DNA from 2 places in the Lysinibacillus sp. NPDC047702 genome. Region 1 is predicted to be linked to the other one. Evidence: riboswitches for the same ligand, from Rfam matches in the RefSeq annotation. Region 1 holds a riboswitch; the other holds the start of a gene.
What was found. A riboswitch is a leader RNA that binds a small molecule or an ion and turns the genes downstream of it on or off. The one in region 1 is predicted to bind S-adenosylmethionine.
Positions count from the first base shown of each region.

Region 2: linked by a shared signal. The riboswitch ahead of ACQKIM_RS19370 (bifunctional homocysteine S-methyltransferase/methylenetetrahydrofolate reductase) and the one ahead of metK (methionine adenosyltransferase) in region 1 are both predicted to bind S-adenosylmethionine.

Region 1 is NZ_JBNNMG010000058.1:13,638-30,356, reverse strand. It holds gene ACQKIM_RS21495 (alanine/glycine:cation symporter family protein) at 1-581, opposite strand, end outside; gene ACQKIM_RS21490 (alpha/beta hydrolase) at 696-1,502, opposite strand; gene ACQKIM_RS21485 (gamma carbonic anhydrase family protein) at 1,638-2,159, shown strand; gene metK (methionine adenosyltransferase) at 2,293-3,486, opposite strand; SAM riboswitch class I at 3,777-3,895, opposite strand; gene pckA (phosphoenolpyruvate carboxykinase (ATP)) at 4,421-6,007, shown strand; gene ACQKIM_RS21470 (hypothetical protein) at 6,062-6,217, shown strand; gene ACQKIM_RS21465 (alpha/beta hydrolase family protein) at 7,170-7,946, opposite strand; gene ACQKIM_RS21460 (NUDIX domain-containing protein) at 7,930-8,394, opposite strand; gene ACQKIM_RS21455 (helix-turn-helix domain-containing protein) at 8,421-8,981, opposite strand; gene ACQKIM_RS21450 (L-lactate permease) at 9,158-10,636, shown strand; gene ACQKIM_RS21445 (hypothetical protein) at 10,725-11,114, shown strand; gene ACQKIM_RS21440 (aminopeptidase) at 11,202-12,125, opposite strand; gene ACQKIM_RS21435 (IclR family transcriptional regulator) at 12,139-12,900, opposite strand; gene ACQKIM_RS21430 (M20 family metallopeptidase) at 13,242-14,513, opposite strand; gene ACQKIM_RS21425 (DUF1177 domain-containing protein) at 14,503-15,459, opposite strand; gene ACQKIM_RS21420 (ABC transporter ATP-binding protein) at 15,625-16,611, opposite strand; gene ACQKIM_RS21415 (ABC transporter ATP-binding protein) at 16,598-16,719, opposite strand, start outside.
Region 2 is NZ_JBNNMG010000047.1:1,315-18,033, forward strand. It holds gene ACQKIM_RS19350 (sensor histidine kinase) at 1-606, opposite strand, end outside; gene ACQKIM_RS19355 (fatty acid desaturase) at 754-1,785, opposite strand; gene ACQKIM_RS19360 (N-acetyltransferase family protein) at 1,895-2,392, opposite strand; gene metH (methionine synthase) at 2,468-5,899, opposite strand; gene ACQKIM_RS19370 (bifunctional homocysteine S-methyltransferase/methylenetetrahydrofolate reductase) at 5,892-7,739, opposite strand; SAM riboswitch class I at 7,825-7,924, opposite strand; gene ACQKIM_RS19375 (protoporphyrinogen oxidase) at 8,050-9,438, opposite strand; partial or broken gene ACQKIM_RS19380 (methyl-accepting chemotaxis protein) at 9,757-10,242, opposite strand; partial or broken gene ACQKIM_RS19385 (protoglobin domain-containing protein) at 10,525-11,016, opposite strand; gene ACQKIM_RS19390 (SEL1-like repeat protein) at 11,560-12,846, opposite strand; gene ACQKIM_RS19395 (YdcF family protein) at 12,914-13,930, opposite strand; gene ACQKIM_RS19400 (hypothetical protein) at 14,108-14,575, shown strand; gene ACQKIM_RS19405 (DUF2653 family protein) at 14,563-14,850, shown strand; gene ACQKIM_RS19410 (S-layer homology domain-containing protein) at 15,051-16,667, opposite strand.

The sequences.
Region 1 (16,719 bases):
CCGCCAATAATAATTGCACCTAATAATACAACAATAATAAGACCTGTAATCCATGTTTGAATATTGAAAGCGTTTTCAACAGCAGTTGCAATTGCATTTGATTGAACACCCGGCATTAAGATTAACATGGCAATTAATGCTGCTATAGCGAAAATTACTGCGAACCATTTTTGCCCCATTCCTTTTTCTATATAAAAGGCAGGTCCACCCCGATATTCAGTATCTTTTTCCTCTTTATAAATTTGAGCTAAAGTCGATTCCACATAAGCAGTTGCTGCACCAATAAAGGCGATTGCCCACATCCAAAAAACTGCACCAGGTCCTCCCATACCGATGGCTGTAGCTGTACCAGCAATATTACCCGTACCTACTCGCCCAGATAATGCAATAGACATAGCTTGGAAAGATGAAATCCCCTTTTCCGATTTTTCACCTTTAAACATTAAAACAAACATGTCTTTAATGTGTCTTACCTGTAAGAACCGTGTAATGATTGAAAAAAACAGCCCAATTAACAAAATTCCGTAAATAAACCACGGTCCCCATAAAATGTCATTCAGTTTTCCAACTATTACTTCCATTTTACCCCTCCAATGTGAAAATTCTATTATAAGTCATTATAGTATTACAATTTTCAGAAAATTACAATATTATATTACACTAGCAATAAAATAGTAATTAGGAGAGGCCATACATCATTCGATGATATAGCCAATTCTACGAAGTGCGTTGTTGATAAAATCACGAATATAGACAAAAATCTCTTCCCGCTCTACTTCATGAAATAGATTATGGTAGCAATTCGCCCATTCTTTGAATTGAAACTCTGTAAATTCCTGCTGATGAAGCCAATTACGAGTCTGTTTAGTTTCCGTTATATTATCTTTTTCAGCTGTCATCACAAGCATAGGCATATTAGGGAATTCAGCCTTTGGTAATAATACTAAATTTCGCATCATTTGCTGCAGCTCTCGATACCATTTCACTGAAACAACTGTCATAAAAGGAATCTCATCCTTCATCTCTTCTCTACCTTCTACACTGCGAGTCAATTTCTCAAATGTAATTTCATGTGTTATTTTAACATTAGCTGTTAGAGCACTTAAACTTGTTAAAGCATTTGATAGTTTACCTGGTAACAACTTCAATTGAAGCCATGGTGAGGTTAAAATAATGCCTGCACATTCATATTTTTTCTTCTGCATAGTATGTAGTAATAATGTTGCACCAAGCCCATGTCCTATTAAAAACACTGGTAAGTTATACGAAAAAGCATTCTCCATTAAATGTCTTGTATACTTATTGTATTCTTTAATATCTTCATCATGGACACGCGAAAATCTTGCATTGACACCATGATTAGGTAAATCTCCCATGACTATGTGGAAGCCTTCCAATCTCAGTTTTTCTATTAGCCATGCATACCAGCGGTGATTTTCATATGCACCATGAAGAATAGCAACCACAGCCTTTGCTTGTCCATCAGCTTCCCATTTCCACATTTACATAGTCCTCCTAAAAAAATAATTACACATTGATTATAAGTGAAATATCTAACTTCATTAATTTTATATTTCCATCAAGTTGCGTATTTGATACGATAATATTACATCATAGAAAGAAAAGAGGCGATTCTCATGATCTATCCATTTAAAGGTAAAGCACCAAAGATCGATCCATCCGTTTTTATTGCTGATTATGCTACCGTTACTGGTGATGTTACAGTAGGTGCAGAAACAACTATTTGGTTTAACACTGTTATTCGTGGTGATGTGTCACCAACTATTATTGGTGAACGAGTAAGTATTCAAGACCTTTGTTGCTTACACCAAAGCCCGAAATATCCACTGATTATTGAAGATGAAGTAACAGTGGGTCATCAGGTAACTTTACATAGCTGTACGATTCGCAAAAATGCCTTAATAGGAATGGGTTCAATAATATTAGACGGAGCAGAGATTGGAGAGGGTGCATTCATAGGAGCTGGCAGTCTAGTACCTCCAGGTAAGGTCATTCCACCGAATAGCTTAGCATTAGGTCGTCCGGCTAAGGTTGTTCGTGAATTAAATGCTGAAGATAAAGAAGATATGGAACGTATCGTCCGTGAATATGCAGAAAAAGGACAATATTATAAATCTCTTCAAGCAAACAATAAATAAGCCAAGAAGCCCCATATGATTTCGGGGCTTCTTTTTTATATTTAGAAAAGGGCTTTGTAAATAAATTAGCCCTTCCTGATTAGTACTTTAAAATAATTTACAATTTACTTTAACACTTTAGCGAGATAGCTTATTAACGTACTCTTTCTCTTAAAGCCTCGGCTTTATCTGTTTGCTCCCAAGGAACATTTAAGTCAGTACGACCGAAGTGTCCATATGCAGCAGTTTGCTTATAGATAGGGCGGCGTAAATCAAGCATTTTAATAATTCCTGCTGGTCGTAAATCAAATAGCTCACGTACCCACTCGACAATCTCACTTTCCTTCACTTTTCCAGTGCCAAATGTATCAACAGCAATGGACACTGGCTGAGCAACGCCAATTGCATAAGCTAATTGTACCTCAGCACGTTCTGCTAAACCTGCTGCTACAATGTTTTTGGCTACATAACGTGCTGCATATGCTGCTGAACGGTCAACCTTTGTTGCATCCTTTCCAGAGAACGCACCACCGCCATGACGAGCATAGCCACCGTATGTATCCACGATGATTTTGCGTCCAGTTAGACCGGCATCACCTTTCGGACCACCGATAACAAAACGACCAGTCGGATTAATGAAATATTTAGTATTTGCATCTAGTAATTCACTTGGAACAACTGGTGCAATTACGAACTGTTTTAAATCTGCCTGAATTTGTTCAAGTGTTGCTTCTTCATCATGTTGTGTTGAAATGACGATCGTATCTACTCGTACTGGAATATTGTTTTCATCATATTCAATTGTCACTTGCGTTTTTCCATCAGGACGTAAATACGCTAATTCACCAGATTTACGCACTTCTGTTAAACGACGTGCTAATTTATGCGCTAGACTAATTGGTAATGGCATAAGCTCAGGCGTTTCGTTACATGCATAACCAAACATTAAGCCTTGGTCACCTGCACCAATCGCTTCAATGTCAGCGTCTGTCATAGAGCCTTCACGAGCCTCTAGTGCTTGGTCAACACCCTGTGCAATATCCGGTGATTGCTCACCAATAGCTACAAGCACTGCAAGATTTTCTGCATCAAAGCCATATTTCCCACGCGTATATCCGATTTCTGCTACAGTATCTCGGACAATACCTTTAATATCTACATAGGTAGAAGTTGTAATTTCTCCTGCTACTAATACTAATCCTGTTGTTACTGTTGTTTCACACGCTACACGTGCATTTGGATCTTCTGCTAAAATAGCATCTAAAATGGCATCCGAAATTTGGTCACAAATTTTGTCTGGATGTCCTTCTGTCACGCTCTCTGATGTAAACAGTCGACGGTTTGTCATTTGGTTTTCCTCCTATTACTCTTCCAAAAAATATTTGTGAATGAATACGGTACTCATTACCCATGTCAAGTCCGCTCCTAAGGATTGAACTCTCAAGCCGTTGTTGCTGTCGTTTCACTTTCGCCCAAATAAACAGCTGCTCTTTTAACACGAGGATTTCGAAAGATCCGTCATTATAATAAGGAAAGAACTACATATGCTTACCTTTGTATTTGTTTTTAACAATAAAAAAAATCCTTTTCTCACGCTTACTAACATGAGGAAAGGAATAATGACTTCGTAACCTTTCACTCTTATCGTTCAAGGGGTTCCCCTTGCATCAGGTTGGCACCAACGCATGTCGTGAAATAAGTTCATGCAGGTTGCCGGGTTTCACAGGGCCTGACCCTCCACCAGCTCGGGATAAGAGTATCCGTTCAATATCTCATATTACGTAAAAGGTCGAACGTTGTCAAATATTTTTTGCTGTATTATTGTTAAGGTATGAGAGAAACTTTATGATTGGCATTTGGGTAAGGCTGTAAACTGTAGCAAAATAATCCCTATTACTACCTTATATCCTGTGATAACATAAAGGTGATCTAGTATCTTCATACATATAGCATAATATTTGTTGCTCTGAAGCCAATCACCACTACATGCGGGAAGATGAAATCAGTTTTTGCTCCTTCCGAACTTGAGTTAACAACCTTCCATCTTGTGCGAACCTCATGTTAGTCAAAAGCCTTCAAAAGCTGTTATGCTCCGGTGAATGAATGATGACATCTCTCATTATTAATTACTTTTTGTCGTTTTCTTGAAAAGTAATAAAATCTCAAAAATAATTTCTGAATTAGTATAGATTATTTAAGCAATTGTGTTATACTATTTTTGAAATTAAGAAATTCTCCCTCAAACTCAAGGGAATACTATAAAAAAGGATGGTATTTAATCGATGAATTCAGTAGAAATTGCAAACGAACTGAAGGAATTATTAAGCGGCGGTAACATTAATGTTCAACTTTCAGTACCACAATTAGCTGAAAAGGCTACATCTCGTGGTGAAGCTATGTTAACAGTAGATGGCGCAGTTCGTGCAGAAACTGGCAAATACACTGGTCGTTCACCTAAAGATAAATATACGGTAGAAGAAGAAAGCACAAAGGATAAAATTGACTGGGGGAAAGTAAACCAACCAATTTCTTCTGAAGTGTTCGATAACTTATATGTAAAAGTAGTAAAATACTTAAAAGAACGTGACGAATTATTTGTATTTAAGGGATTTGCTGGTGCCGATAAAGATTCACAGCTTAGCATCCAAGTCATCAATGAATATGCTTGGCACAATCTTTTTGCTCATCAATTATTTATCCGTCCAACAGAAGAAGAGTTAGCTTCTCATGTTGCTGACTTCACAGTAATCTCTGCTCCTAACTTTAAAGCAGACCCTGCTGTGGATGGTACAGCTTCTGAAACATTCATCATTGTATCTCTTGAAAAGAAAATCATCCTAATCGGCGGAACTGAATATGCTGGTGAAATCAAAAAATCAATTTTCGGTATTATGAACTACTTATTACCACAACAAGGCATCCTTTCTATGCACTGTTCAGCAAACGTTGGTGAAGCTGGAGATGTAGCATTATTCTTCGGTTTATCTGGTACTGGTAAAACGACTTTATCTGCTGACCCTGACCGCAAGCTTATCGGTGACGATGAACACGGTTGGTCTGATAATGGTGTATTCAACATCGAGGGCGGTTGCTATGCAAAAACAATTAACCTTTCTGCTGAGAAAGAACCAGAAATCTACAATGCAATCCGCTTTGGTTCAGTTCTAGAAAACGTAGCTGTTGATCCAGAAACTCGCGTTTGTGACTATGATGATGGTTCATTAACAGAAAATACACGTGTCGCATATCCAATCCAATATATTGATAATATTGTTGACCCATCTGTTGCAGGTCACCCAAAAACAATTATCTTCTTAACAGCTGATGCATTTGGCGTATTACCTCCAATCAGTAAATTAACAAAAGAGCAAGCAATGTACCACTTCCTAAGTGGCTTCACATCAAAGCTTGCTGGTACAGAGCGTGGTGTAACAGAGCCAGAACCAGTATTCTCTACTTGCTTCGGTTCTCCATTCCTTCCACTTCCAGCAACTGTCTATGCTGAGATGTTAGGTCAAAAAATTGACGAACATGGTGCGCAAGTATACTTAGTGAACACTGGTTGGACTGGTGGCGAATATGGCACTGGCAGTCGTATGAAGCTTTCTTACACTCGTACTATGGTACGTGCTGCAATCGAGGGCAAATTAGCTGGAGCTGAAACAATTCAAGATTCAGTATTTGGATTACATATTCCAACTGCTGTTGAAGGTGTACCAACAGAAGTGCTTAACCCTCGTGATGCATGGTCAGACAAAGCAGCTTATGATAAAAAAGCGGCTGAGCTTGCTGGTCTATTCAATGAAAACTTCAAGAAATTCTCTAACGTTTCTGAAGCTATCACTACACTTGGTGGTCCATTAAAATAATTGCTTAAACAAAGGGAACGATTTTAGTCGTTCCCTTTTCATGTGCAAAGCTTCATGGGGGCGTCCGATGAGCCGCTTGGGGCAACAGATGTTTTTTGCGCGAAAGCGAAGCGGCAGCAGCAGGAGGTTGGTCACGAAGGCGTTGTCACAGGACGTGATGCCTTTAGCCTTCGTTCCCCTTATATGCTCGCTCCAGGGTCTCATCTGTGACGCTGTGATCCCCGAGGAGTCACTCAGTCTACACTCCAATCAACCACTGCTCATCGTATTTTCTTCTGGCATTTTACACAAATGTATAGTGATAAATTGAGGTCTTAGCCATCACTATATTGCTAAAAACGGGGTTTGGGTAACATTTCCCTATTCAAAAGCGGTGTAGCAATAAGTGGCTTTATGTATAGTTACAAAGAGTTTTATGTACAAAATGTAGGTTGACAGCTATAGAATTGTCCCACTATTCTATCCATTTAATGATTGTGAGTAATATGCTACTTTTGAGGTAAGAAAATAATTAAAGTTCTACACTATTGCTGATTGGAGTGTAAGGCTACTCGACTCCCATGGGATAGCGAGACAGACGAGACCCTGATGCCAACACGATGTTGGTCACGAAGGCGTTGTTTCTGTCGCTACGCTTTCGCACAGATAAATTGTCACAGGACGGGACGCACTTAGCCTTCGTTCCCTCAGCGCAGGAAGCGGCTCGTCGCTCGCCCGCAGGAAGCCTTGCTCTGCGCGAAAGCGAAGCGTCAGCGGCAAAGCGAGTAGCCTGGAACGGAAATCACCTTCATTTTGACTAAATATTCACAAAGAGTCCCTTGACTATTTTATTTTTCAACACTATGCAAAGAGAACGATTTTAGTCGTTCCCTTTTTCTTTTTACTTTTTACGAACTTTGTATCGCTGCTTAGGACTACTTGAGGAGCTAACTATGCAGGTAGTGAAGCTAATGCTACCAAACAAGTATTAGAGCAGTAACATATTTTTCCCCTTTCATGCTAGTTAAGGTGTACTGAAGAAGATATTTTAGTTGGAAAGTGGAGTAGACATGACTGCTGGAGATGATTGTTAGGGGAACATCCAATCTTTTAGAAAAATGGTAAGTAATTATTTTCCACCATATCCTCGTTAAAAATCACTGTTCGAGGAATGGCGGCCCAATTACTGACGTTTCATCCATTCGCAAAGAGCATGAACGGTCTCACGATTTTTTGCTGGTGGATATTGATGTGCGTAATGACGATCATACCATGTTTCATAAGTTTTGTTGGTATCCTGCAAATAAAATTCTAATTGTCTGGCATGCTCAATATCTACATTTTCATCTTGATATCCATGAATAATAAGCACTGGAGCTGTAATATGCTCTATTTCAAATAATGGTGTTCGCGCATCATAAGCCTCTGGTACACGATTAGGCGTTCCTCCAATAACTCGTTTCATCATTCGGCGCATATCAGTCCGCTCCCAATAAGTAGCAGTTGCATCCGAAACTCCTGCCCATGTTACAACAGAAGTAATATCTCTACGTAATATCGCTGTCCAAAGTGCCATAATACCACCGCGTGAAAAGCCAAAGACATGAATATGATCATTGCAATATCGCTTTAACACATCTACTGCGTATACAGCATCATATCGATCAGCTCCTGCAAACTCATCTCGCCCCTCACCACCTCGATTACCTCGATAATACGGTGCAAATACGATAAAGCCCTGTGAAGCAAATTGTGCGACACGCGAAGGTCTAACCATACCAATGCTCTGCATGCCACCACGTAAATATAAAAAACCATCATATGTACCTTCTGCTTTTGGCTCAGCCAACAAACCCTTCACACGTAGCCCCAGAGAAATATAAGTAATTTCTGTTAATCGAATAGCTGGATTTGGTGAAGGATAGGCACGCTTTTCAACGATGTCACCATTGATCATAATGTTTCAACTCCTCCAGCATTTTTTGCATGCCTTCATCCTTCATATGAAAGCTTAAATTTGGATGATTCGCAAATTCATCATCTGTTAACCAAGTCATCCCTGATGTCTCTAAATCAAACTCGATGTCCTCCTGCCCTGCATATTGAGCAGTAAAAACCGTTTTACAAAATAACACTTCATCATGAACGGCATATTCTGCAAACCACTTCAAATTTTTCACATGTACACCTGTTTCCTCAAACACTTCTCGAATTGCTGCCTCTTCCAAGGTTTCTCCAGGCTCTTGCTTTCCTCCTGGAACCTCTACGCCACGTTTTTTATGAATCGTACATAGCCATTTGTTATCATATTTTATAAAAACAAGAACATGTTTAGGTTCAACTGTAAATTCTCCTCTTGTAAAACTTAAATCCACACGTAAACCATTTAAATCTATAAATGAGAACATTCTTTTCAGCTCCTTTATTTGCCCTTTTATTTCATACTTTGAGTCGAATCGATTACTAAAAAATATTGGCATTCTTCAGCAGTTAGATTTATAAATCTATGCTCTGTATCTGCCTCAAAAAAGAAAGAATCTCCCTCCTGTAATTCTTCAATAATTGAGTCATTCCCTAATTCGACTCGTAATGTCCCCTTTTGAATATAAATAAATTCTTTAACGCCTTTTTTATGTGCTGGAAAGACACCTGATTCTTTATTTGCAGGCACTATATTCAAAATAAACTCAATTCCTCTAGAAGGAAACGAAGGAGACAATAAATGACGCTGGAATCCTGAATTTTCATCCCTATAAACTAGTCGTTCCTTCTTTCTAATGACAATCGTATCCTTTTTTTCCTGCTGATCTAATAATGCAGATAGCGTTGTATTTAATGCCTCAGCGATTTGACAGGCAACTTGAATGGTAGGATTTTTTTCTTCCCTTTCTATTTGAGATAGCATAGAGGCACTTACTTTACTAAGAGCGGACAGATCGTGTAATGTCATTTTTTTTTGCTTTCGTATGTTATTTACTTGTTTTCCAAATCCCATATATTCACACTCCTTTTCTCGCAATTTTTTTTTGGAGATACAGTTATTTTTACTATAGTGTAATTATGCTATTACAATCAACAATAATCGCTAATATTTTACTCTTTAATATTTACACTATAAGGAAAATATAATACACTATAGTGTAAATTAACTTGTCATTAGGAGTGATTTATTTGATAAAGGTTATCTTTGCACTTTTACCGTTAATCAGTATATTATTAATGCTTTTCGTTTTAAAAAAATCTTCAATTTTTACAGGGAGTACAGCAATACTTATAACAGCAGCCATTGCCATTTCTCCAATTTATCAAACTAGCACAGATGTATTATCAATTCCTTTTATTAAAAGCTTTTTAACGACATCATTGGTTGCCTATATTTTATTCTTTGGAATTTTTTTGTTTCATTTAATGGAGAAAGCAGGAGCAATACAGAAAATTGCCTCCTTCATTTCAACTTCAACTAATGATCGTGTCTATCAGGTTTTAATTCTTGCCTTTGGGCTATCGCCTTTAATAGAGGCTGTAAGCGGGTTTGGTTTAGCTATTATTGTGATAGCACCCATTTTGATAGCTTTAGGTTTCCATCCTTTACAATCAGCTCTTATTGCATTAATCAGTCTTTGTATTATTCCATGGGGAACGTTAGCAATGGGGACAATTATCGGAGCAACTTTAGCCGATATTCCATTAGCCTTATTAGGAATAGTAAGTGCATTGATGTGCATTCCTATTTACATATATTTTTCTTTTTTAGTAGTTTTTATAGGGGCGGGTAAGCAAGCTGTAAAAGAGAAATTTCTCAGTATTTTCTTTATTGGCTTATTATTAGGAGTTTCCGTCTTTATCTGCAATTTATATGGTAGTGTAGAGCTTGCAGGTATTTTCGGCTCATTAGCTGTCATCGCTGCAAGCTTTTGGATGATGAAAAGAAATAATAAAAAGCCTTTTGTAGAAACACCAAAAGAATTAATCAAAAATCTTTCACCTTATTTACTGCTCATTATCCTGTTATTCATTTCAAGAATGATACTGCCGCTAAAAAGTTTTTTATCAGCTTGGACTATAACGAGCCCAACTTATAATTATCAGTTTTCGCCTCTCTATGCACCAGGCTTTTTTCTCATTATCGTATGTATTTATAGTATTGCTATCTTTCATATCAATCGCATAGCTATTCTAGATAGCATCAATTTAACGATCAAAAAATGCTCTCCTGTTATACTAACTACATTTTTGTATATTGTTGTGTCTGAAATGATGTCGCAATCTGGAATGATAAATGTCTTATCTGTGGCTGCCGCACAAGCCTTTGGATATTATTTTGTACTATTGACCCCAGTCATTGGAGCAATAGGAGGCTTTCTAACGGGTAGTAACACTGCTTCTAATACAATGTTTATTCGATTGCAGACTGCAACAGCGCAACAAATTGGCATTTCTCCACTATTGGCTGCAAGTGCTCAAAATGTGAGCTCGTCTCTGATGACAATGGTTAATCCTTCAAGGGTTGCCCTTAGTTGTTCAGTTTGTCAAATTGGTGAATGGGAAAATAATATTCAAAAGAAATTGGCACTTGTTGGGGCTGGGACTCTTTTACTGATAGTCCTTGAAATTGCCATAATAGTTGTTTTCAAATTAAATCTTCATTAAAGATAAATGAGGAAGCACCCTCTTTTTTAAAAGGATTCCGTAACTTTTTGGGATGATAAATGTCAAATAAATAAGGAGGGAGACATTAGTGAAAAAAATAAAATTCATTTATCTATTTATTTTTTCCTTATTCGTATTAATTGGCTGTGCTGATAATCATAAAGAAATTAACGTTTCTGTAAGTAAAAATCCTGATGCACAGGAAGTATTGTCATTAGATCGTAATGCGGATATATTTCAATGGGATGATGTCATTTATAAAACAGATATTGATTGGATTAATGATCTTCAGTTAACTGAAAATTCCAAGGTTGGAATAATTGAAACTAACTCTTCGAATGCAGCAGAATTTAAAAATGGAACAGCTAACAAATTATCTGTGGGCACTGAAATTTTTACAGTGAAAGAACGAAATGATGTGTTCATGGTGAAAGATAATGGAGAAATTAAATTTTATTATTTAATAGTAGAAGGTTAATAGGAATATTTGATATTTTATAAAAAAAGCGTATTCGAATTTAATTTGAATACGCCTTTGACCTGGTTGAAAACAACAGTATCATTACTAAATAACTTGTTTACCATCGAAATAGACGGTTGGATTTTTGATGACACAATCAATATGGACATCTGCCGCATTTGCTCCACCAAATGGTACATTACTACCAAATGCAATATGAATGGTGCCAAATACCTTTTCATCCTCAAGGACATTCCCGCATAATATAGCACTTTTGTTTGCACCAATTCCAAACTCCGCAATTATACGACCGTTGCCATCCCCTAATAATTCAAGTAATTTTGGGCCATCTGAGCCAATCGCATCCTCTAGGCGACCATTACGAAGCTTTAGCAATAATGGTTCTTTCAACACACCAATATTGGCAATAGAGCCATCGACTAAAATTTCACCATTTGCCGAAGTTTCAATCGGAGCAATGTAGGATTCACCTGAGGGAATATTACCATATTCTCCAGAATTACGTACAATACCTGTTGAACGAATTCCTGAACGATCTTCTACGCTAAACGTCAGCTCATATCCATCTTTTACAATTTGAACATCTTTTGCAGTGTTGAGTAGATTGACATAGCTTTCTACAAGTATTTCTATTTCATTTGCATCAGCATGAAGTGCTCCTTGCTCAAGCATTGCGAATGTAACACCTGGCATCGTAGCAACTCGTCCACCATTTTCACACGCCTTTTTACGAGCCATTGTATGCGTGAGAGAATGGGAGGTAATGCATAAAGTAACATCTACATGAGACATCAGTGATGATATAGCGTTCACTGGTTCCTGCCCAGATTTCTTCAATAATGGCATCACAACTAACATTGTGTTTTCCGTTATGGTTAAACCTGCCTGATGGAAAATTTCAGCGATCTCTTGTTTGTGAATATCCGTTAAAATCATCAGTGTTTCTGAGGATTGAACATTTAAATTATTTTTTAAGATATTCAGTGCAATCTCCTGTAAATGTTGCATGTATTTTTTCTCCTTAATTAAAATTCAAATGATACCTACGTATAATATTTTCAACATCTTGTCTCGCTTGTGTTAGCGGTTCCAAAACTTCGGAAATACGTTGCTCTGTAAAACGGTAAGTAGGGCCTGATACAGTGACTGAACCTACCACCTCTTCTTCACTATTAAATACAGGCATTGCAAGCGCCAGTACATCTGCAGTATATTCACCTTTACTGACAGCATAGCCGCATTCTCGTATTTTTACGAGCTCATCTCGAATTTCGCCTGCATCTGTCATAGTATTGTTTGTGTAGGAGATTAATGGCTCGTCAATAACTTTCGAAATTTGCTCATCATTGAGGAAAGCAAGCATTGAACGGTAGGAGGCCCCTACATAAAGTGGTGTTCTACTTCCTCTAGATACTGTAAATTTCACCTTATTGACAGGCTCTGCCTTCAGCAGTGTTAACGCCTCTAGCCCATTTAAAACTGTAAAAATAGCAGTTTCACCTGTTGAATCCTTTAATTTTTCAAGAATCGGCATGCAAAGTTGATCAATGTTTAAAGAATCATACATATTCATTCCAATTTCCCATATGGCAATGCCAAGTGAATATTTTTTTGTAATAGGATCTTTCGTAATAAATCCGTTATTTTCAAATGTTTCAAGTATACGATATAAATTTGTATGATTCATATTCATTGCCATTGCTAGCTCACGTCCACCCCATATAGGCTTTTCCTTCGTAAACATCTTTAACACGGCAATAGATAAATTTAAGGTTTTTAGCATCTCTCTCATCCTTTTGATCTATTTATCTGGCATTAACGGGCAGCCCTAGAAAGTTAGGTGAGGAATTAACTGCCCGAAAAGCCTGATTCGTAAAGTTTAATCTGTAGGGTTGAGGAAAACCCTCACTGATTAGAACTTCACTTTATCTTGTACAAAAGATTACCTATACGGTTACTTCAATAAGGGGGAATTATCGAGATATGTATGGCAACCGTTTGTACAAGATCGATTTAACTTTAATCAGTGGAGGATGAAATTTAGGCTAGAAATGATTTGTCCTGCACGTCATCCCCCACCGATTAAAGCTTCATATTTTCAAAAGTAAGAGAGGTTGCTCCCTCTTACTTTTGATGTAAAAAATCTATGACAGCTGTAATATACACTTTTGCACAACGTACGATATCCTCTACACGCACTTTTTCATTATAGCCATGAATGCTTGGCAAGTAAGCTGGACCATATTGCAGCACTGGAATATTATATTGTCTGAAATGACGAGCATCACTACTTGCCCATTGCATCACACCATACGCCTCTTTCCCAGTAACAAACGAGATATTATCTACGATTGCTTGGCATACAGGGTTTTCAGCTGATGTATAGTTAGCCACACTTTTAAATCCAAAACGTTTTATTGAATAGTCAATATTCAATGCATCTAATTTACTTTCCAATATAGCAGTGACTTCTTCTTGTGTAATGCCAAATGGTAAGCGGCAATCTATTTGTACTTTACAATAATCTGGAATAACGTTGGACTTCGTACCTCCCTCAATTGTACCAATATTTACAGTAATTTTCTCTAATACTTCTTGATATTTCAAACGATCTTTTTCCACTTCTCGCATGTATTTCTTAGATACTTCAATTAGGGACTGTACTTCCTCTGGAATAGTAATCTCTAAATCCCATAATGTACGGATTTCATTTATTGCTGCAATCGCATCTACAATGGCATTTCTTCCTGCTAATGGTGACAGGCTTCCATGACCAGGTTCCCCACGAACCTCTAATTCAAACCAGTATGAACCTTTTTGACCAATCGTAGGATTTAATGGTGATGAAGGCTCCGCAATTAAACAGCCATCACCCTTTACTAGATTCCTTTCTAATAGCCATGGGACTCCGTATTCCCCACCTGTTTCTTCATCAGGTACGATTGCTAAAGTCAGTTTTCCAGGTAGTTCAATATTCAATTTCTTCAGCATTTTAGTTGCAAAAATAATTCCTGCCAATCCGGCTTTCATATCACTTGCTCCACGACCAAGCATCCATCCGTCCTTTACTTCTCCTGAAAATGGATCAAAATCCCACTTAGCTAGATCGCCAACAGGAACAACATCTGTATGACCGCAATAGACTAGTTCTTTACCTTCTGCATTTCCAATAGAAGCTACTAAATTAAACATTTTATCCGCAGATTCATATTTTTCATATGGAATATTTATGTTATTTAAATAATCTTCTATAAAAGTTGTTATTTCCGTTGTATCTCCAGGTGGATTAACGCTCGGAATTTGAATTAGTTTTGAACATAATTCAATCAACTCATCTTTATTGTTTTCAACTTCTTCAATTAGTTGTAACTTGAGTGCGTGTAAATCATTGTTCATGAGCAGGTTCCTCATTTCCTTTTGTTTGTAAATGATTCATGCTTCCATATAAAATTTCGATAAGTGCAAATTGCTTTTCATCAAAGAATGAGCATTTTTTAGCACCATAAACCTTAGCTACTTCTAAGACAAATCGAACAACATTTTCTACATCTGTTACATGTGTGGCACCTGTTGCACAGCCCGCCACCACAGATTCTGTTGTAATGGCAACGCCTACAACTGGGCTTGTCGTGGCAACAGCTGGTTGTAAAATACTATTAATATGGAATAAACCATTTCCATATGGTGTAATATCTTGCGTAGTAATTGGCATGACAACAGGAGAAATTCCTGCAGATTGAGTATACACATGTAGTAAGTCATCACTAACCTTTAAAATATAGCCTTCTTTAACGGTTGGTGTGATGGCAAACCCCTTATGGTTACATATTTGATTACCTTTTGTTGTATCAATCGATAATATAGCATCCATCGTTTCATCAACTTCATTTTCATTCATAACACTAATATCTACTGGCGAGTTCATAAACGGTACTGGCTCGTGTGGTAAAGTTGGGGCTGTTGGACAAATATGTGTTGTAAAAATAACGTCCCCCTCTAGCTGGTCGCCCTTTAATGCCATATCAATTGTTTTCGCTGCACTTGCCATACAGGCTAGTGCACCATCACCATCAGAAACGAAGCCTGTCATTTCTGGGCGTGCTCCAATTCCACCTAAACGTCCAATAATACCTAAAGTTGGGGCGTTCCCACCTGATGATTTACCGTTTTTCCCCTTGACCAAAACTCTTACAAAATCAGTGGAGCCATTGTCACCCTTAATCGTTTTTACAGTAACATCTGCAGAAGGGTCAATATTGTGTAAGTAACCTTTAACAACCTCCCCATTTACATAGATACTATCCATTAATTCGTATAATTCAATAACATGTTTCAATGACATATTCTTGCGCTCCTTTTTATTACCTCACAACATTTGATAGAGCTTCGTGAAATCGTTAGATAGACGTTTACCCAAGCTGCTAATAAAAGAATGTCTAATGAGGCTTTTTTTCATGTTGTATTTACTTAGTTATAACCAAGCTAATTTAATCTTTGCTATCTCTTACTAATTGGCATTATATAAATGACAAGAGACCTGATGTGTTGCAGTAACTGTATCTAGAGTAGGCTGAATTTGTGAACATTTTTCTGTCGCAAATCGGCAACGTTTATGAAATGCACAGCCGCTCGGTGGATTAACTGGACTTGGAACGTCTCCAGATAAAATAATGCGCTCCTTGTTATCAAAGGGATTATCCTTTGGAATAGCTGATAATAAAGCCTGTGTATATGGATGTTGAGGATTTCCATATATCTCTTCATATGTGCCAATTTCTACTATTTTCCCTAAGTACATAACGGCAATCCGATCACACATATAATTAACAACATTTAAATCATGTGAAATGAAAATATAGGTTAGCCCAAATTCCTTTTGTAAATCTTTCAATAAATTAATAACCTGTGCTTGTACAGATACATCCAATGCTGAAACTGGCTCATCACAAACGACAATATCTGGATTTAATGCAAGTGCACGAGCAATATTAATGCGCTGCCTTTGTCCACCTGAAAATTCATGTGGATGTCGCTTAGCATGATAAGCACTTAAACCAACTGTTTCTAGCAAATCAATCACACGTTTTTTGCGTGAGGCATCATCTCCAATACGGTGAATGGCAAGTGGCTCAGCAATTAAATATTCAATTGTTTTTCTAGGATCCAATGAAGCATATGGATTCTGAAATACCATTTGTATGGATTTACGAGCAGAACGAATATCCTTTGTATTTAAATTTGCTAAATTTGTTCCATTAAACTCTACTATTCCTTCTGTTGGGGTAATTAATTGATTAATAAGTCGTGCGACCGTTGATTTACCACAGCCAGATTCTCCAACAATGCCTAATGTCTCACCTTTATATAATTCAAAGCTTACACCATCCACCGCTTTTACAAATTGAGTTGTCTTTTTAAAAGGAATAGAACTTTTAATAGGGAAATGCTTTTTCAAATTGCTTACTTTCAGTACTAGCTCTCTATTCTGCTGCATTAAAAATTCCCTCCTTACGTTCTACAATTTGCTCTTTCGATTGCAGATGGCAAGCCACAAAATGGTTTTCTCGTACTTCTACTAATTCTGGTGCTTTACTATGGCAGA
Region 2 (16,719 bases), on a different contig from region 1:
TTTTAAGCCAATCATGGATAATTTTTGACCTAGTGTATCATGTAAATCTCGGGCAATACGTTGTCGTTCCTCAAAAACAATTAACTCAGCAATTCGCTCATTAGCCGTTTCTAGCTGGCCCTCTAAATTTTCACGTTTGTTTTTTGAATAGATCGTTAGCGGAAGAAGTACGACTGCTAAAATCGTTAGCACAACAAACGGTAGTTGTGATAAAAATAAGTGCAGCTCCACAAAGAAACCAGCACCTGTCGAAATAACCGTAAAGCCAATATGTAACCCATACATAATATAAAAGCCAACCGGTCTACGAATATTACCAATGAAGAACGCTGTGAAAATTGATAGATACACATAGCCATACAATATTGTCATCACGATATTAATGACCATTTCAAAGCTAATCCACATATAAACAAGGCCGTTTTTCGAATTCATAGAAAACCGATAAAAAATAAAATATAGCATTAAAAATGTAATTCCTATCGATATTTCTAAATAGGAGGATTTTCTAAAAATAAAGAAAAACGGTAGGAAACAGAAAATAATCCATAAATATATACTGAGCATCGGACTATTCGGAATAATACTGTGCCATTTCCTCAACATAATCTCACGCTCTTTCCTACTTTTCCCTTATTATAACAAGAAAATTAATTTTATGCCTGTGCATGGCTTTCCTATGCCTATCATGATATGGGTAGCACTATTTAAGTAAAACAGCCATCCCTTTAGAAGAGATGGCTAAAATTTCTACTAAGCGGCGATACTGCCTTTTGCTTTTCGCTTAATGATTTCATTAACGTCTTTAAACGATATAAACTTCCCTTGATCTTCATCATATAATTTGTAGCGCAATGATTCTAAGCTTGTACGCAATGTAATCGTTGTTGCAGTATGCAGTGGTGGTGTTTCATTATGCGCTTTTTCAAGATTATAGTTCGGTACACGCGGAGCTAAATGGTGGACATGGTGGAAACCAATATTCCCTGTAACCCATTGTAATAGCTTTGGCAATTTATAATACGAGCTTCCTTCAACAGCAGCCTTTACGTAATCCCATTCCGAATCATGTTCAAAATAAGAATCTTCATACGTATGTTGAATATAGAATAACCAAATTCCTAGAGCTCCAGCAATGAATAATGTTACACCCTGTACCAGTAAAAATGCCTGCCAACCCATCGTATAAATTAATGTTGCACAAAGTCCTGCAATTACAACATTTGTTACATGAGTATTAAGACGTTCCTTCTGTTTTGCATCCTTACGATTAAAACGGTTTAATACTAATACCATATATAATGGACCTAACCCAAACATAACAAATGGATTACGATAAAAACGGTACCATAAACGTTGACCTTTAGAAGCCTGTAAATATTCCTCTACTGTCATCATATCAATATCACCAATACCACGCTTGTCTAAGTTCGAGCTTGTTGCATGGTGAATTGTATGCTCACGCTTCCATTTTTCATATGGGAATGATGTTAACACTCCAGTTAAAAAACCAACCCCGTCGTTTGCCTTTTTACTTTTGAAAAATGAACCGTGTGTACAGTCGTGGAAAATTATAAATGCCCTTACGACAAACCCTGCTGAGATAACACTTAATCCCGCTGTTAACCATGGTGAAACATCTACTAACATATATCCAGCAATCCATAGTGCGATTAACGGTACAATCGTATTGATCATTTGAAAAATACTTTTTGCTGAATCTGATTTCGCAAATGGCGCTACATCTTGGCGCAGTTTTTTTGTTTTTTCTTTATCTGTTGCCATTGTTTACTCCCTCTTTTCTTTTTTCCTTATGACCTCATCATAAAACATGAGCATAATCTAGCAACAGACGCAAACATCATAAAAAGGATATGACATTTGTCATATCCTTTTATTTAGGTCCAGATAAATGAAGCTGATAAAACACCAGATCCAGCCATTGTTCAAATTTATAGCCTGCATTCTTTATTGTGCCTGCATATTCAAAGCCTAATTTTTCATGTGCTTTAATACTGCCAATATTATCACCATCAATGCCTGCTACAAGTGTTTTCACACCCTGCTCCCCTGCAATTCGAATAAGCTCATGCATTAGCTTAGTAGCAATTCCCTTTTGATAATGATCCTTATGCACATACACAGAGTGCTCCATCGTATGCTTATATCCAGGATAAGGACGGAACTGACTATAAGTAGCAAAGCCTGCTACTACACCATTCTCGTCAAAGACAAGTAGAGGATTATCAGAAGCCTGTTGGTCCTTAAACCATTGCATTTTTTCCTCTAACGATTGCGTTTCGTAACGATAAACAGCCTTACTCGTTAAAATAATATCGTTGTAGATGTCTAAAACCTCAGGTATATCTTTGTCCTCCATGAAGCGTATCATCATGTTCACATCCCTCAATCAATTATGATAGTTTGTAATCTTTACTTCTATATTTCATAAATTTCTTATTTAACATTACACATTAAAATAGCGAGCATCAGGATGTGCAAAGACAATCGCAGAAACAGAAGCCTCTGGTTCCATCATAAAGCCTTCAGTTAAATGAACACCAATATCTTCCGGTTTTAATAGGCCAAACAACTTCTCTTGATCCTCTAAATTTGGACATGCAGGGTAGCCGAATGAGAAGCGTTGCCCTTGATATTTGGCAGCAAAACGATCACGCATTGTAAAGTCTGTGGCATCCGAGAAGCCCCATTGGTCACGAATTTCCTGATGCATTCTTTCTGCAAAGCCCTCTGCTAATTCAAGTGCTGTAGATTGTAATGCATGGCTTTCAAGGAATTTCCCATCATCCTTTAACTCACGCGCCTTTGCCATTACCCCCTGTCCTGCTGTAACAACCATTAGGGCAATATAGTCCATTTCTCCACTCTCAACCGTTTTTAGGAAATCTGCAAGGCATAAAAATGGTTCCACTTGCTGACGTGGGAAGGTAAAACGCTCAATTTCTGTTTTATTGTCTGCTGGATCATAGACAATTACATCATCTCCATCTGCTTGTGCAGGGAAAAATTGATACATGCCAGACGGTTTCAACAAGTCACTTTTTAAATAATCGTCCACTAAATCCTTTAATTCTGTTGCTCTTGCATCTCCCGTCTCAAGTAATTGCTGCACTTGCCCCTTTAAACCCAAGTGGTGACCAAGTAAAGTGCGCATATTTACATAAGGGTATAAATGCGATACAGCATATTCCTTCTTCACATGTCGTCTTAAATCAGCTGGTAAAAATACAGGTGCTTCTTTTACTGTACGAGCAGGCTTTATAGCTATTTCTTTTGCAGGGCGAGCCGCTCGTTTCTCATCTGCTTCTATACGTTTTTTACGTGACTCCTCAATTTCAGCTAAGAAATCTGCACGTGTTTCTGAACCCATTAAAAGATTTGCCTGCTCTAATCCTTGCATCGCATCCTTTGAATAGATGACAGGTCCATCATATTCATCTGCAATCTTAGTTTCTGTAAAACGTCGAGATAATGCTGCTCCGCCTACTAATATCGGTACGTCAATCCCCGCTTCTTTGAAATCCTGAGCCGTAATTACCATTTGCTGTGCTGATTTTACAAGTAAACCTGAAAGCCCGATAAAGTCCGGTTTCTCTTTTCGAACTGCTTCAATTAATTGAGCAGGAGTTACTTTGATGCCAAGGTCAACCACCTTATAGCCGTTATTGCTTAAAATAATATCAACTAGGTTTTTCCCAATATCATGCACATCGCCTTTGACTGTTGCGAGCACCATCTTCCCTTTGCCAGCACTCTCTTCATTTTTCTCCATAAATTGCTCCAAGTGAGCAACAGCAGCCTTCATAACACCAGCAGATTGTAATACTTCCGCAACGATAAGCTGATTATTATTAAATAATCGACCAACCTCAGCCATCCCACTCATTAATGGTCCATTAATAATATCAAGAGGTGCTTCAAATATATCACGAGCAGCTTCCAGATCCTCTATCAGCCCCTCTTTTGTTCCCTCTAAAATATAGTAAGCTAAACGACCTTCCACTGTTTTAGGGATGTCAGCCTCTGTTTTTTCCTTCTTTTTATCACGATAAAAATCTGTGAATACGGCTAGTGTTTCATCATTCGTATTGAATAATAAGTCATTTGCAAGCTTAATTTCCTCTTCTGGAATGGAAGCATAGCGCTCCAGCTTCTCAGTATTCACAATGGCATAGTCTAAGCCTGCCTGTGTACAATGATAGAGATAAACTGCATTTAATACCTCACGACCAACAGGCGGTAATCCAAACGAGATATTGCTGACACCAAGTACTGTTAATGTACGTGGCATTTTTTCTTTGATGAGTCGAATTCCTTCAATTGTTTCTAGAGCAGAACCAATATATTGCTCATCTCCTGTACCTACTGGGAACATTAATGGATCAAAGATAATATCTTCTGGTGCAAGTCCCCATTTTTCTGTTAACAAGTTATAGGAACGTTCAGCAATTTCTAGCTTACGATGTCGATCAACCGCCATGCCTTGCTCATCTATCGTTCCCACAACCAATGAGGCACCATATTTTTTTACAAGCGGTAACACTGCATCAAAGCGTTCTTCCCCATCCTCTAAATTGATGGAGTTGATAATAGCTTTCCCTTGCGAAAATTTAAGTGCTTCTTCGATAACCTTTTCATCAGTTGAGTCAATCACGAGAGGTACCTTAACTTTTTTCACAACCTCCTGCATAAAACCACGAATATCGGCTAGTTCATCGCGATCAGGATTTGCTAAACATATATCAATAACATGGGCACCATTCTTCACTTGTGCACGAGCAATTTCTGCGGCTTCCTCAAATTTCCCATCAATAATTAGGTTTTTAAACTTTCGAGAACCAATTACATTTGTACGTTCGCCAATAAATAATGGACGCATAGAATCGTCATACACTAATGGCTCGATACCTGATACTACATGGCCATGCGTTGCCTCTGGTAATTGGCGCGGCTTTTCCTCTTTTAGTACCTCACGAATAGTAGCAATATGTGCAGGTGTTGTTCCACAGCAGCCTCCTACAATGTTCAACCAGCCCTTTTCAGCAAAGCCTTTTAGCTTTTGTGACAGCGACTCTGGTGATTCATGGTAGCAGCCTTCCTCGTCAGGTAAGCCTGCATTCGGGTAGCAGCTTATATAACCCGTTGAAAGCTCTGCTAATGAACGAATATGGTCCGTCATAAACTCTGGACCTGTCGCACAGTTCAAACCTACGGATAATGGTTTAATATGCTCGATAGAAATGTAGAATGCATCTATGGATTGCCCTGCAAGTGTCGTTCCCATCGGTTCAATTGTTCCTGATATCATCACAGGAAGCTCTTTGCCAGTCGCTTCAAATGCGCGAGATACTCCTAAAGTACCCGCCTTAACATTGAGCATATCCTGGCTGGTTTCTAGCAACAATACATCTGCACCAGCTTCAATTAACGCCTTCGCCTGTACATAAAAATTTTCCTCTAGCTCATCAAAGGTAATTCCACCTGTAACTGATAGGGTTTTTGTAGTAGGTCCCATCGCTCCTGCTACAAAACGTGGCCAATCAGAGGTAGAAAAATCATCCACTGCCTTACGTGCTATATCCACAGCACGTTTATTGATTTCCTCTGCCTTTGCTCCCAGATCATATTCATTTAATACAAGAGGAGTACCTCCAAATGTATTCGTGCAAATAATATCTGCTCCTGCCTCCAGATATTTTCTATGAACCTTTTCAAGCACATCAGGTCTAGTTAGTACAAGATTCTCATTACAGCCATCATATTCCTCGCCACCGAAATCCTCAGCTGATAAGTTTTCATTTTGTAGCATTGTCCCCATTGCGCCATCAAGAATTAAAATTCGTTTCTCTAGTTGCTCTTCAATCAAATGCTTAGCCATTTATACTTACCCCTCTTTTTTGTTCATCCAATTGCTCAATAAATTTCATTAGTTCTAGCGTCATATCATAGCGTAGGAACGGTGTAATAAGATAAATACCATTGAAGTATTGTGCAGCTACCTCCACTAATTCCTTAGCAATTGCAATTCCTTCAAGCGTTGCGCGTTCCTTATCCTCACCACAAGCCTTCATACGTGCTAATGCTTCTTCAGATAATTTAATGCCTGGTACTTCATGATGTAAGAACTCCGCACTTTTATAGCTCGTTACTGGCATAATTCCTATATAGATTGGTACTTCTAAATGCTTTGTTGCCTCATAAATTTCTACAATTTTTTCCTTTGTATAGACTGGCTGTGAAATAAAATAATCTGCCCCATGCTCAATTTTCTTTTCTAATCGAGATACAGCTCGGTCTAATACACGTACATTTGGATTAAACGCAGCGGCTACAGAGAAATTTGCCTTTTGACGTAGCGGCTTCCCTGAAAATGATACACCCTCATTTAACTGTTTGATTAATTGTATTAGCTCCATTGATGATACGTCATAAACACTTGTTGCTCCTGGGAAATCGCCAACCTTTGTTGGATCTCCAGTCACCGCTAATATATCATGAATTCCTAGTGCATTTAAGCCCATTAAATGGGATTGCAGACCAATTAAATTACGATCTCGACATGTAATATGTGTTAGCGGGCGTACCCCATGTGTTTCTTTCAGTAATGCGCCCATTGCCACATTGCTTATTCTTGGAGATGCAAGTGAATTATCCGCCATCATAACCACATCTGCGCCTGCCTCATATAATTTTTTAGCACCTTTAATAAAGCCATCGATTTCTAAATGTCTTGGTGTATCCAACTCTACAATAACCGAGCGTTGACGTTTTACTTTTATATGCAGAGGCTCAAATCTTGATGGTTCTGCCTCACGTACAATCTCTACTTTTTCTGGCTTCGCTAATTTTTCTTCTACCGGAGATAGCTCCTCTAAGTATTTTTTTGCTGCAGCAATATGATTTGGCGTCGTACCACAGCAACCGCCTATTAAACGTACACCTTGATCTCGAAGTGCTACAGCTGCTCGACCAAAATAGTCTGTCTCAGACTCATAAACCACTCGGCCGTCTTCTAAGTCTAGAAGAGATGCATTTGGATATGCTGACATAAATGCCTTCTCAGGAAGCTCTACACCTTCAAATGCTTGAATCGTATGGAATGGACCTAAACGACAGTTAACACCTACAATATCAGCTCCAAGCGCTTCAAGCTCATGTAGAGCGTTATTTAAACTCTTACCATTTTGCAATACTCCCGGTTCATGCATTGAAACTTGCGCAATGATTGGCAACTTGGTTTTTACTCGAAGCATTTTTAATGTCGCTGTTAATTCTTCAAAATCATAATAGGTTTCAAGTAAAAGACCGTCTGGATTCCCTGCAAGTAATACAGTTGCTTGCTCTTCCACAGTCGCTAAAATTTCTTCTAACGTTGCATCGCTTTTTCGGATGCCTCGAATTCCTCCGATAGTTCCTAAAACAAATTGACCGCCATCTGCAGCGGCTCGCTTTGCAATTGTAATAGCAGCTTCATTAAACTGCTGAACACGCGATTCTAATCCATAGCGTGCTAATTTTATGGCATTCGCTCCATAAGTATTTGTTTGAATAATGTCGGCTCCAGCTGCGATATACTCTCTATGAATCTTTTCAATTAATTCTGGTCTTTGAACATTCATTTCCTCATGACAGTACTCCAAGCCATAGCCGTATAATACCGTACCAATTGCACCATCTGCTGTCAGAACATGCGTTTTTAACTTTTCAAGCAATCCCATAAAACTAGCCCCTCTTCCTATTTTTCTATAATAAAAAAGCCTTCTTTAACACAAAGAAGGCTTTTACGTTTCGTAATTTTGTTCCTTCTCATCTTCGACCATAGGGTCTTCTGGATTTAGCACCTGACAAAAAGTTGGTTGCTGAAGCATCATAGGGCCAGTCCCTCAGCTTCTCTTGATAAGAATTTAGTATGAATTTTTTAAATAATTAAAAGAATCATATCGTTAACAAACGTTTGAGTCAAGACTATTTCACGTAACAAAGGATATTTCAAACGAAAAATATAATTTTTTGTCTTATATTCTGCAATTAAGAGAGTTTTTCAGCAATATTCTCCCCTATTTTTTTACCGTTTTGAATACAAGCACCTATACCTACACCAAAATAAGAGCAGCCCGCAATGGATAAATTCGGATAATTTGTTTCGAGCTCTTGTAATAAACCCTGTAATGCATCACGATGAGCTAAATCATATTTCGGCATTTGATCAATCCATCTACTCACATTCACGACATTTGGTTTTTCTTCAATTCCCAAGCTTTTTCTTACATCCTCTAAGGCAACAACCGCTAATTCTTCATCTGTCATCCTACGTAACTTCTCATACGCAGGGTTAATACTTTTATAGAAGAGTCGAACAAGTAATTGCTCATTTGCTGAAGTATGCTTCCACTTGCGGCTTGTCCATGTCGCTGCATTACAGATTACATCCGAATTATGTGACACAATAAAGCCTGTTCCATCAGCTGGTAATCTATTATCGGGTACATCAAATCCTAAATAAATCGTAATGGCTGAGGCAGTATTGAACTGTTCAAAATAACGGTTCAATGTATCATCCTTTAATAAGCTCTGTACAGCTTCATTAGGTAATGCTAAAACAACATGATCTGCTTTAATAACCGTATCATCTGCCAAAGTAACAGTGTAGTGATCCTCCTGCTTGTTGACACTTGTAATGGTAATTCCCTTAATAATTTCTACATCAGTTAACGTTTCTTCAAGACGATCAATTAAAGACGATAAACCATTTTTAAACGAAATAAACTTTTTATTAGCGGCTTTTACAAATTGTTGTCGATTTGCATCAAAACCTTTAACGATACTACCGTACTCATTTTTATAATCAATTAAATAAGGTAAAGTGGAGGCTATCGATAATTGATGTAAATCTCCTGAATACACTCCTGCAAGTACTGGCGCTATTTGGTTTTGTACAAGCTCCTCTCCTAAATAATATGTTAAAAATTCTCCGATAGAGCTGTCCTTTGTAAAGCCTGCATTCGGCAATGTCAAATCCTTTAATGCTTCTTTTTTACCTTCTTCGGATACAAGTGTGCTTTCCTCCAGAGAGTGTAGGCTCATTGGAATGCCGAACGTCGAATCTGCAGGAATGGCATGGAGCTCATTATTTGTGTATATATAGGAAATCCCAGTTTCGTTGTATACCAAATCTTGCTCAAAATTAAGCTCTTCAATCAGTTCCATAACACCTTTATGACGAGCTACAATTGAATCTGCCCCTGTTTCCATAATGAATCCATGTTCGTGAGCAGAGTGCAGCTTACCACCTAGATATGTATTTTTTTCAACAAGCACAAGCTTTACATCTAAATTTTTCTCCTTCACTTGACGCTGCAAATAATGCATCGTACATAAACCCGTAATTCCGCCGCCTAATACAACCACTGTTTCCATATTAACCGCCCCTAATTTTTGTTGTCTTCCTTTAGTATAAACTCTTTTTATTGAAAATTACGCTAAATCCTTTACAAATTTAGCAAAAATGGAGCTATCCAGTGGTTAGGATAGCTCCATTTCTATGACTAAAATATGTATTTTTCCATAATGATACAAAAAAATACTTTTAACCTTAAATCTCGGTCATCAGCTTGCAAAATTGCATAACCTATATATCGCCTTCGGAACCATTAATTTACACATATTAATGGTTTTTATAGTGTTTACAGGCTGTAGATCTTCAGTTGCCACAATAAATACTATACTTGCTATGAATTAATTTAAGTGTTGGGCAACATTTGCTAATTTCTCAGCTGAATTTGTTACTTCTTCAAAGGCAACTCCCAGCTCATTAAGAATCTCCGCTATTGTTAAAACTTCTTTTTCCATACTATCATTCTGCTCTTTTGCTTCTGTCATCGATTCTAATATTTTCGTGAATTGCCCTTCTGTTTGAACCATATTTTCCTTACCAGATATGACCTCTTCTTGAATATTATTAAGAGAGTGTGTTAACTTATCTGTCCGTTCATTTGTTTTTTGTAACAACATGGCTACTGAAGTCACAGAATCTTTTGTTTGAATCGATAGTTTTCGAACCTCATCTGCAACTATATTAAAGCCTTTACCCGCTTCTCCAGCACGGGCTGCTTCTATAGCTGCGTTTAAAGCTAACAAGTTGGTCTGGTTGGCAATAGTCGTAACCACACTCATAATTGATTCCATTTCTTTTGACATACCAGTCAACTGTTCTATATTCTCTGTTATATCCTTCAGCAAATCAATAATATTACACATATTTTGTGATTGACTCTTTATTCGTCCTCGTCCCTCTAATGCCTGCTTCTCAGCCATCGCCGACACTAAAAGTGAGTTTTTTGCAAACTGTTTAATTTCATCGGATTGCTTGCTTATTCGATGAAATGAGTTATTTGTTTCATTAGATATTGAAGCAAGGCTTTCTGTAGACGCTATGATTTCCTTCTCTACTGCTTCCTTTTGTCGTTCCATATTCTCTTTGTGCCGCTCAACAGTATTTTCAAAGGCTTCTAATACTAATTGCTGCTCGAAGTTTGAAATTTTAGAAATGGACCGTATTGTATTAAATTGATCTTTGGGATGATGAATGTATTCTTCCACTAAGTCAATGAATGATAATGATAAATCTTGGAAAGCACAAATATACCATTGCGTTCTTAAACCAATATGAACATGTACTTTGGCAATATTAGTACGTCTCTGATAAAATTCATCATCAATTGTGCCATTAAACATTTCAATAATATGGCGACCTAGCGTGACTTTTAATTTTTCTACAGAACTGTGATTATTAATAATACTTACTAAATCATGCTCAGTCCCTATCATTCTATAAAATCTATCTACTATGTCATTAATATTGTCTACAACAAATGGCTGAAAGGCTTTTAAATATTGTAAGTCCTGCTTTGTTAAATTTAGCATTTCTATTTGCTTGACCATTGACTTGCAATTAGAAACATCCATTTTTACAACATATTGCTGAAGGTCTATCATTGCTGTCTTTCTCTTTTTTTGAAAAATCACACATTTTCCCTCTTTCACGTGTACTTTTGCAAAGCTGAGAAAATCCAATTCTGTTTACAAAAATATATATTACAAAATGTAAGAGAATAGGTTTATAAGTACCTTAGATTAATTACTGTTTAGTTGCTAAAAAGCATTTAGCCATAGCATCAACTGCTCTTTTCAAAATCACTCATATACCTTATACATTTTTAAAATAGCTGTCAATTTTCTGATATACATTTTTTACCATTAATTGTATAAAAAGTCCCTATAGCCAAACTATCGACTTAATGCAGTAAAAAAGCTACCACAATATCTTTTGGCAGCTAAATTGCATCAACTAATGTTTCTTTTGCTTATTTTTTGTTTATTTTTCCTTTGTCTTTATTATCCTTTCACTATATTAATATTTTTACCGTTAGTTCCACTTATTATTATATACCTAAACAAAACAACGAACGCCATTCTTTATACTCATAAAATCAGAAGCTATAATCGAAACTAAATGACTACATTTTTTTTACGAAAAATTTACAATCCATTTAATTCATTCAGCAAAACAGTCGCCTCTTCTATTCCTGCCTCTGCAGCCAGTCTGTACCATTTAATAGCTTCTTTCACATTTCTAGATATACCCTCTCCATTATTGTAAAGATGCCCTAGCTGTAATTTTGCTCCTGAATCTCCTTGAAGAGCAGCTTGTTTAAACCAATGAATTCCTTTCTCGATATTACGTATACCGGTTAAACCTTGACTCCAAATAAACCCCAAATCATAAAATGCATCAACATGATATTGCTCTGCAGCTCTTTCATACCAGTATAAACCACGATTTACATCTCGCGATTGACCTAATCGCCCTTCAAAACAGATTCCTCCAAGCCTATATTGAGCTTCTACATAGCCTGCTTCTGCAGATTTTTTATAATAGAAGTATGCGTGCTCCTCATCAATGTCGACACCCAAACCTTGCTCGTAAATAATTCCAAGAGTAAACATAGCTTCAGCAACACCTTGCTTGGCAGCGAAGTCAAACCATTTCTTTGAAAGTATCAAATTTTCTGATACACCTTCACCGTTAAAATACATATCTGCCAAGTTATTCGCAGCATCAGGATGCCCTTGATTTGCCGCTGCCTCATACAATGAAAAAGCTCTGCAATAATTTTCCTGTACACCTATACCTTCAAAATAAAAATTACCAAGTACATATTGAGCATCAGCATGATCCTGCGATGCGGCTAATTCTAACCACTTTAAAGATTTTTCAGGCTTAAAACAGGAGCTATCGCTGGCACTATAGTATTCTCCGAGCTGAAACTGTGCTTCTGCATCTTGTTCTTCGATTGCCTCTTTATATAAATCAATAATGACCTCATGATCTAAATCTTCTTCATCAAATGCTTCAAACTGCTCATCTTGATTGATAAAATACCATTCCAATACATCGATTACATCGTCAACAACCTCAATACAATTGGTTAACTTCTCAAGTGAAGAAATTTGCCAAATTAAAATATATATAGGGAGTGGAATCGCTTCACGTAGTAAATCATCATACTCAGCTAAAAGCGTTAAGACATTTTCCTGTATTGATTGCGTCTGCTCTGGATGAACAATTTGTAAATGGCGTTGTTGATTTTTTTTTAGAAGTCCGTGCACAACTTGATACACCATTTTATGCAATGCTGTTAATGGCACTTCTTCAAATGTTAGCAATTTGATGTTTTGTGCAAACCATGTACCTTGAGTTTGCGTGAGCTTTAGTAAGGATTCAATTCGCTCTTTATTTCGTTCAGCTAATAATTGTCCATACATTCGTTTCCCCCCTTGCACTATAAAAAACCGCCTTGCCAATATTATATGGAAGACAGTTTAAAATTGATTACACATACGCTCTTAGTATTAATCCTACGAGTAATGTGATAAATAAAAAAACAGATATATGACCCCATTTATACATTTCTAATAAACCGATAAATTCCCTAGTAAAAGCATTTGGAACATAGTAAAAGGCAGTCTTTGAACCAACTCCTTGAGCATCAAGTTTTGACTTTCGGGCATATATACTGGCACGGAATACATGAAAATTATTCGTTACAAATAAAGATCGGTAATTTTCACCTTGCGCATGTCTATCCATAATTGCCTTTGAAAATGCCATATTTTGTTCGGTATTTATAGATTGATCTTCCATTATTATCTTTTGGGTGGGTATTTGATGTACTTCAATAATATAGTTTTTCATGGCATAAGCTTCTGATACTTTTTCATCTGTTCCCTGACCACCTGAGACGATAATGTAAGGTCGCTCACCATTTTTTTTATATTGCCGTACTGCCTCGTCTAAACGACTAGCTAAAAGCGGTGGTACTTTATCACCGATTAGTCCTGATCCTAGTGCAATAATAAAGTTTGGCTCATAGCGAATAGCTGTAAAATGATAAATAGTTGCATATGCCATTACACTTGTGTATAAAAACATTGTATAACCAAAAATCAAAAACGCATAGAAAAAAAGTATATGCCAAATTTCATTTTCAGTATTCATAAATATCACGAATACATACCATATCATCATGATAAAAAAACTCAATCCAAAAACTGCTACCAATAAATTACGTACTTTACGACCTTCTTTTTCAAGCAAAACCTTGCTATTAATAAACATCACAATCGATAAAATAAACATAATGCTTGGAAAACTACCGAGTATAATGACAATTCCCATCTCTGAGACAATTCCTTGATTGTCTGGCAGCAGTAGAGGATTTTGAATAATGATTGCTCTTAAAATATGTAAACCTAATAGCCCCAGTACTACTGCATTGAAAAAGCGTCTTTTTTCCGTCGTATATAATAGTAGGAAAATTGCCGTTAATAGCACCAATGTTTGTATCATCGTCCCACTCCTTTCTATAGTCTTTATACCCTTTCTCCCGACACTACTTGTTCAAATTTGTCGTTATTTCTAAATTAATGACAGCGATTATTTTATTTTTTGAGAATGTTCATGTAAAATTAATAGTAAGAACTAGTTTATGACAAAATGAAAAATTATATTGGAGGAATGTAAGTAATGAAAAAAATTCTTGCCGCTATTTTTGTAGCGACACTGATGTTTGCAACGGTTGGGGCAACATTGTTTATTTCTGATACACCAACTGCTGAAGCTAAATCCTACAAATCAGGAAAAAAAGGCTTCACAAACAATAATAATAGCTCAAATATCCAAAAGTCTCAGGACAAATCTAAAGATCAAAATAACGCAACAACAAATAAAAACAATACAACATCTACAAACAAAACAGATACAACTGCAAAAAAAGGTGGTTTCTTCTCTGGTGGCCTTATGAAAGGTCTAATGCTAGGTGGTTTAGCAGGTTTATTATTTGGTAGTCTCTTTAGTGGTATGGGTCTGTTAGGTAATATTTTAGGTTTATTAATTAATGTAGCAGCAATTGCTGTCATCATTATGCTTGTCGTAAAAATTATGAATATATTTAAAGATAAGAAGCGTAAAGAGGAAGCACAATGGCACAAATAATTAATGAACAAGATATTATTAATGCCATTTGCTTATCACAGGCATATTATAAAAATATTCGCCCAGAAGAAGTGCTTGTAGAGCTAACCTACGATGATGATGCTGGCTTTGGTGCTGAAGTCGAAGTGAATAGACAGATAGAGTTATTCAATACAGCAGCAATGATTGGTGCATTACGTGTATGGATTAAAGATGTCCTGCATGGTGATCCATTTTCAACTGGTATCGAGCTTGTATTAGATGATGAAGAAGGCATTATTGCAAGATTATCGTAAATAACTAAAAGTTAAGCAGTACAATAAATTTTTTATTGTACTGCTTTGTTCATTTTAAAAATGATTTTTTATCTGTTTCTTTTTGTCTTCATCAATTGTAAAATCGACTACTGATCGTCCAACCATTAATAGCATGATGAACATAACCCCAGTACCAGTTATTAATTCACCACCTATAGAGATGGATTTAATCTACTGAATCAAAATAAATCACTAAAATTAACAAATATTTTTGCTGCATGGCTTCGCTTTGTTGAGGCTTCCGGTAAAAACTTGCCTTCACTGCCTGTAACTATTCCAAGCTCATATAGCATAGTAATCGCACGCTTTGTTTCTTCATTGTAAATAGCAATATCAGTAAATGGCGCATTTCCTTTCACTACATAAGGCTTCTTTTGTTGAAGTTCATAGGCACGATTAATCATTAATGCTAGCTGAGCGCGAGTAATTGGCTGGCCAGGGTTAAATTTACCATCCGTTCCCTTTATAAGTCCATTTGCATAGGCAGCTGCAATTTCAGACTGTGTTTTTGCATCGTAGCTTGAAATATCCGTAAATGGTGCCTGTTTCTGCGTCGTTAAGCCTAAGCTTCTGACAAGCATAGCAGCAGCCTGTGCACGAGTCACATTCTGTTCAGGTCTAAACGTTCCATCTGCATAGCCTTTCATAATCCCTACTTCAGCTGTTTTCTGAATAAACTCCTTTGCCCAGTGATTCTCTATATCAGTAAAGCTTGAAGTACCTCCCAACGAAAAAGTTATAGTTGGACTTTGTACGCTTTCATTGCCTGCAGCATCTACTGCTTTTACAGCGACAGTATATGTTGCATGATCCGTTAAATGTTCCAACGTAATTGTTGTCGTTTCAGCATTTTGCGTAGCTGTTAACTCACCATTTACATAAACTTTGTAGCTTTGAACGCCAACATTGTCTATAGCCTTCTGCCAATTTACCTGCACGGTTGTACTATTTTGAATAGTTGTACTGATCACTTTTGATACATCCCATAATGAGCTTGCTTTAATGGCTGGTAAAAATGCCTCATTTGCGACTGCCATATAGCCAGCTTCACTTAAATGTATATTTTCTGGATTTGGTAAATAGCTTGGCACATCCTTTGCCACAATGTCGTAAGTTGGGACAAATATGCCTCCTGCCTTTTCAACATTTGCTTTTATTGTGGAATTTACCGCAGCTAATAATAGTTTAAATTGTTTTTGTAAATCCTCACTATAGTATGGAAAGGAATTATAATAGCCCATCACATAAACCTGTGCGCTCGGATTTAACTTTTTAATTTCTGCTAAAATAGCTGTTAAATTTGTGACTGCATCTTGTGAAGCTTTTAGAATTGCCGTTGCATTAATACCTGTAGCTTGAGATTCCTTTAAAATTGGTATTAAATCATTAGCGCCTGCTGTTAAAGTAACGATCTCCGCCTCTTTAATAGATGTACGAAGCTTTACCTGTTCGTTTGGATAGCCAAAACCAACCACCGGCTTCTCGACATCTTTTTGTAAATCTTCTAATACATTTTTAGTAGTATAGCCTGTATAAGCAAAGCCCTTATTATATGAAGTAATAAGGCCATCTTTCTGTAAAGCCTGTGCAACAAAATCGGCATACCCTAATCCGATAATTCCCACTTCATTCATGCCATGAGCAAGTGAATCCCCTAATGCTACATAATCTGCCTGTGTCACCCAGCTTGGTGCTATAAGATCTCTCTGCTCTTCAGCATTTGCACCTATTGGCACCACTAACTGTAATGCTAGTACACTACTAGCTAAAAATCGAAATTTCTTTGAAAATTTCATACTCTCACTCCTTCAACATCTACTGATTACTATTTTAATAGATGAAGGTTAA